Regions from separate parts of the Enterococcus sp. DJ147D b genome, predicted to be linked through region 2. Evidence: predicted binding sites of a transcription regulator. Region 2 holds the regulator's gene; the other holds the start of a gene.
The links. The regulator NrdR, encoded in region 2, represses ribonucleotide reductase genes. The targets are predictions, from matches to a motif close to ACACNATATATNGTGT.
Positions count from the first base shown of each region.

Region 1: nrdD (anaerobic ribonucleoside-triphosphate reductase) is a predicted target of NrdR. The motif match lies at 1,556-1,571, and genes of this name have one in related genera.

Region 1 is NZ_CM177104.1:1,860,573-1,863,872, reverse strand. It holds gene nrdD (anaerobic ribonucleoside-triphosphate reductase) at 1-1,456, opposite strand, end outside; gene AC4BD1_RS08805 (ABC transporter ATP-binding protein) at 1,762-2,529, shown strand; gene AC4BD1_RS08800 (ABC transporter permease) at 2,519-3,300, shown strand, end outside.
Region 2 is NZ_CM177104.1:1,144,571-1,147,870, forward strand. It holds gene coaE (dephospho-CoA kinase) at 1-399, shown strand, start outside; gene AC4BD1_RS05500 (CsbD family protein) at 601-933, shown strand; gene nrdR (transcriptional regulator NrdR) at 1,202-1,702, shown strand; gene AC4BD1_RS05510 (replication initiation and membrane attachment family protein) at 1,716-3,098, shown strand; gene dnaI (primosomal protein DnaI) at 3,098-3,300, shown strand, end outside.

The DNA of each region.
Region 1 (3,300 bases), 720 kb from region 2:
CCCCGTACATATATAGAATTGGCGCATTTGCAGGGATAGCTTCTTTACAACGTTCTACGCGATAAACCAAGGCATCCTTCATGATTTCAAGACGATCAGCTAATAGTTGCCAAAACTTTTCTTGACTTCCTTTTGCTTCCATTGCAATTCGAGGTAAGTTTAGCGTGACTACACCTAGATTCATGCGCCCCACATTGATTTCTGTTCCATTTTCGTCTTTCCATCCTTGTAAGAATGAGCGACAACCCATTGGGACTTTGAAACTACCTGTTAGTTCAACAATTTTGTCATAATTTAAAATATCTGGGTACATCCGTTTGGTTGCACATTCCAAAGCTAATTCTTTAATATCATAGTTTGGATCCGTTGGCGCAAGATTCACGCCAGCTTTGAGTGTAAAAATGAGTTTTGGAAAAATGGCTGTTCGTTTTTCGCTTCCAAGTCCATTGATTCGAATTTGTAAAATAGCCTTTTGAATTTCACGTTCAAACCAATTTTCACCAAGTCCAAAGCCAAGAGAGGTGAAAGGTGTTTGTCCATTAGAGGTAAACAAGGTATTGATTTCATATTCTAAACTTTGCATTGCATCAAAGATATCTTTTTTTGTTTTTGCTTTGGCGTAAGCTTCTTGTCGTTCTGTTGTTTCGACCCATTCTTGTGCATCTTTTAAATGTTTTTGATAATTTAATTCAGCAAATGGCGCAAGTAGTTCATCTGTGCGATCAGCCGAACAACCACCATACTGACTAGAAGCTACATTGGCGATGATTTGTGAGATTTGGGCAGTTGCTGTTTGAATCGATTTTGGTGATTCAACTTCAGCATTCCCAATTTTAAAACCATTATTTAACATGCCTTTAAAGTCAATCAAACAACAATTGGTCATTGGTGTATATGGATGATAGTCTAAATCATGATAATGGATATCGCCTTTTTGATGGGCATTGGCAATATGAGGAGGTAACATTTTCAAACCAATTGACTTACCAACGATTCCAGCAGTCAGATCACGTTGCGTATTAAAAACATTACTGTCTTTATTCGCATTTTCATTGACAACTGTTTGATCCTTGTTGATCAATTTTTCAATGGAAAAGTTGATATCAGTTGCTTTGCTACGTTCAAAATCACGTCGTGTACGATAACGGATATATTCTTCAGCAAGTTCATATTCATTTTTTTCAAGTAGAATGTGCTCAACGATATTTTGAACTTCATAGATTTTGACATTTTCAACAAAACGGCTCTTGATTTCGGCGACAACTAAGTCAACGATTGACTGAATCCGTTCATAGGCAAGGGGAGACAAAGAGCCATGAATTTTCTTCTCAGCTTTGACTAATGCTTCATTGATTTTTTGTTCATCAAAGTCGACGTGACGACCATCACGTTTAATGATTTTGATTGTGGGGGATTGTACTTCGTTGGCTGGCATTTCTTTATAGTTTACCTTCATCTTCTCAACTCCTACTAAATTCTTCTTGTCTATCATAAAACAAATTAATAAAACGGGCAACTATATGTAGGGGGTTATTTGATGTATAAACAAGTGAATATACCATATATGGTGTATATTCCTTTGTGAAAAAAAGTGAAAACGTGCAAACACAGGATTTATAAAATGAATAAAAAAAGCAAAAAAAAAATAAAAAAACATTTTTTTTACTCAAAGTGACAAAAACTAAAGAGAAAAAAACAAAAGACTATGCTACGATGCAAGTATAATAAAAGTAGTGAGGAATATTTTAGGAGGGCAAACATATGGAACGAATGATTGAGGTGAAGCATCTCAGTAAAATTTATGGAAATAAATTAGCGCCCGTCAAAGTACTAGACAATCTTTCTTTTACTGTGGACGAAGGAGAATTCGTAGGAATTATGGGTCCAAGTGGTGCAGGGAAAACAACTTTGATGAATATCTTATCGACGATCAGTTTGCCAACTATGGGAAGTGTCACGATTGAAGGAAAAGAAATCACTAAAATGAAGAGTAGTCAGCTTAGTGATTTTAGACGAAAGCAATTAGGTTTTATTTTTCAGGAGTTTAACTTAGTTGATACATTGAATGCCAAAGATAATATTTTATTGCCTTTAGCAGTGGAACGGATGCCAAAAGAAGAAATGGAGCGGCGTGTCTTACATGTTGCACAATTGCTAGACATTGAAGAAATCATGAAACGCTATCCAGATGAATTATCGGTCGGGCAACGTCAACGAATTGCGGCGGCACGTGCCTTAGTTGTTCATCCAAAAGTTATTTTTGCAGATGAACCAACAGGCTCACTTGATTCAAAGTCAGCAACAGAATTATTAAATTATTTAACATTGATGAATCAAAAAGAAAAGGCAACTGTGTTAATGGTAACTCATGATCCTTATACCGCAAGTTATTGTAATCGCATTTTATTTATCAAAGATGGTGTGATTTTTTCTGAAGTTGTTCGTCGCGGCTCGCGAAGTGAATTTTTTGAAAAAGTGATCGATATGCAAGCGACAATCGGGGGAGGTGGCAAGATCAATGCTTTATAAGTTGGCTGCCAGAAGTTTATTTAGACAGTCGCGGGGGTACTTGATTTATTTTTTTAGTCTGACTTTTTCAGTCATGATTTACTATTCTTTTAATTCGATGACGTACGATCAATCGTTAGTTCGCCGTGCGAGTCAAGACGGATCGATTGATGGTGCACTCGGTTTTGGAACGTTTATGATTACGTTGGTGTTACTATTTTTTGTTTATAGTGCGAATCGTTTTTTTCTAAATCGTCGTGAAAAAGAAATTGGTATCTATCAATTGTTTGGGGTAAGTAAGTTTCAAATTTCTTCGATCTATCTGATTGAGACGATGGTGATTGGTCTATTCTCTTGTGTGACAGGTATTTTGTTAGGGATTGTTTTTTCAAAACTTTTTCAAATGATTTTAGTTCGAATGATGCGAATGCAAATCGATAGTCCATTTTTTGTTGCTTGGTCGTCCATCGTTGATACATTGGTTGTATTTTTTCTGATTATTTTGATTGTATCGGTGCACTCTACTTGGAAAATTTGGCGTTACCCAATGATCCAAAGTTTTGGAAATGCAGAGCGAGTAGTTAGTAAAAAAATGCGTTTACGAACCAGACACCGTTTGCTGGGCATCATCGGATTGTTTCTATTGACAAGCGGTTATTTTGGCGCAATTCATTTTCGCGAGTATTTAACGTGGTTAGTAGAAAATGGTACTCAGTTTGGCTTGATTTTTAGTTATCCATTTTTAATTTTTTTATTATGTGTGATTGGAACGTATCTCTTTTTCTGTTTTTC
Region 2 (3,300 bases):
AATCGTAAAAAATTAGGTACTGTCGTATTTGCAAACGATGAATCGCGGCAAACCTTAAATCGTGTATTGAATCCGTTTATCCGTGGACGTATCAAACAACAAATTGCTGAGAAAAAAAGACAGAATCCCTTAGTTGTTGTTGATGTTCCTTTACTGTTTGAAGGGCACTATGAACGTTACATGGATGCTGTAGCAGTTGTTTATACTACAGAAGCGATTCAGCTTGAACGATTGATGAAACGAAATCAATTAACAGAAACTGAAGCATTAAAACGAATAAAGACGCAGTGGTCAATCGAAGTGAAAAAAGAACGAGCGGATATTTTGTTTGATAATACTCGAACAAAAGAAGAATTAGTCCAACAAGTCGAGTCATGGCTAAAGCAACAATCTTTATAACAGATTAAAAATACAAAAGCAAAGTGCTTCGTTAGCTAAACGGAGTGCTTTGCTTTTTAGTTTAATGCTTTTTTTGCTTACAAGTCATCAAAGACGTGAAATAAGTATTTTTACATCTATGAGAATGATCAATTAGTCGTATATTTTGAGTATCTTGTTCATTTTTGTTATGCTAAAGATAAGAAAAGGGGAGGGATTTGTATGGGAAATATCAAGAATCAAAAAGATAAAGTTGTCGGATCTGCCAAAGAAAAGATTGGTGAGTTACTTGATAAAGAAGAATTAAAAAATGAAGGCCGTGTACAAGCCGAGATTGGGAAAAAGAAAGCAGACCAATATAAAGAACGAATTGCTGAACTAGATGATCAACAAGCAGAAAAAGAAGCACGTCAACAAGATCTGACACAAGAACGAAAAAAAGAAATGACTGATCGAACAAAAAAGCCACTCCCAGACGCTGAACACATCCCTGATGAACAAAAAATTGAAGAACAACGGTTAAAACATTACACTGGTATTGAAGAAAAATTGTAGTTTTTGAAAACATGAGTCATGTTTTCAAAAGGAAACAGTTGAAAATCTTTCACAGTTTCGTTTTGATCGTCAAATGAGTTGTGATAAACTTTTGTCACAACTCATTTTTTTGCGATGAATGGATAAAAACGCTTTATGGCCGATGAAAACTGCATCTTTTTAGTTGAGAAAGTCGCTTAACATAAAAGTTTCATGTTATAATGCAACTAACTATGAAAGAGCAGAATGTTCTTTTTATAAAACTTAAATGATACATGAGGTGAACTAAATGAGATGTCCAAGATGTCAACATAATAATTCCCGTGTTATTGATAGTCGTCAAGCAGATGATGGTCGGGCGATTCGTCGTCGACGTGAGTGTGAAAATTGCTCATTTCGTTTTACAACATTTGAAAGAATCGAAGCTGCACCACTGCTAGTTATCAAGAAAAACGGTGAGCGTGAAGAGTTTAATCGAGATAAGATTTTAAGAGGATTGATTCGTTCAGCCGAAAAACGTCCAGTTGCTATGGAGCAAATGGAGCAAATTGTGAACCATGTAGAAAATCGTGTCCGAAGTTTGGGCGAAAACGAAGTATCAACCAATTTAATTGGGGAATATGTCATGGAAGATCTTGTAAATTTGGATGAAATTGCCTATATTCGTTTTGCAAGTGTGTATCGCCAATTTAAAGATATGTCTGTATTCTTAAAAGAGTTGCAAGATATCGTAGAGAAGGCAAAAGAAAATAACAATTCTAAAGATACCGAAGACGAAAGTACAGAATAAAGGGGGCATTTCCTTGGAAAATGCTTGGAAAGAGCTTCAACCAAAAAATATCTACCAAGGAAGAAAGCGGAGTCCTTTAAAAGAAGAAAATCGAAATGCGTTGCTCTATCTTTACCAACCTTTGATTGGTGGAGAAGCGCTTAGTATTTATCTTACTCTTTTGACAGAAATTTCTTTAGAGACTGGCCAAGGACCAGAAGGACTTCACGCAGATTTATTGAGTAGTCTTGGTTGTGGTATTCCTCAATTTTACGAAGCACGAAAAAAACTTGAGGGAATTGGCTTATTAGATGTTTATTATAAAGAAGACCCTAGCCTAGGTGCATGTTTCCTGTATGAATTACTGGAACCAATGTCGGTGAAACAATTCTTTATGGATTCTGTTTTAAGTTTTTTACTATTAGAAAAGGTTGGTCAACGTCGCTTTGATCAGTTAGTTAAACATTTCGAACCAAAAAAACTTTCAACAGAAGGCTATCAGAAAAAAACTAAAAAATTTTTAGAAGTGTACCAATTTAACGAGGCATCCTTTGCCGCTGACAAACAGCAAATCGAGAAGCTGGAAGAAACATTTACTGAGCAAGCAATAACGAAACGGTTACCTGAAAAAAGCACGATTGACTGGTCTTTTTTGACAAACTGGTTGCAAAAAAAACATATTGACAAACCAGATGAACCAACCATCAAACAACTCGAAATGTACCAACAATTGTATGGATTGGATGATTTAGCTTTAGGTGAGAAAATCGTTGAAGCGTACGACTTCACAGAGCAAAAAATTTCTTTGAAAGAACTTCAAAAAATCTTTTTGGCAAACCCTGTGAGTCAATCATCTACGCTAAAGGTACCTGCAGAAAATCTAGACAGCACCGAAATCAAAAAGGTGGAATCAGCGCCTAATCATGGACAACTGTCTGCAGCCTCTGTGCAGTTAATCAAAGAGGCCCAAAGTGTTCCGCCAATGAAATATTTAGAGTCAATCAAAAAAGAAAAAAATGGGTATGTATCTAAATCAGAAACGTGGTTGATGCAAGAGCTTGTTTCTCGCTCAGGGCTTCCAAGTAGTGTCATCAATGTGCTATTGAATTACGTATTGGTCATCAAAAATCAAGCAAGTTTAGGGACAAACTATGTCAACACAATTGCTAACGAATGGGCACAACAGAAAATCATGACAGCGGAAGATGCTATTGCTCATATTAAAAAGAAAAGCCAAGAAAGCGCAGAGAAAAAGCAAACGAGAAACTACTCAAATACTCGTCGAAATGTGCGCCGAGAAAAATTACCTGATTGGGTAAATCAACCAAAAGATGAGAAGAAAATCAGTCAAGAAAAACAAGCAGAAATTGATCGTCGCTTTAAAGAATATCTTGCTAAAAAGGAGGGTGACAACTAATGGAAGATGTTGGAAGAGAGCTAAAAAAGATCATTAGCAAACGTAATTATCAAGAAAAGTATGCCGAAATGATTCAAGAAGTATTGAATGATTCAGATGTTCAAGCTTTTTTGGCAGAACACCAAGAGCGTTTAACACAAGCAGATATTGAAAAAAGTTATGCAAAACTTTATGAGTTTGTTCAAGAAAAGCGAAAATATCA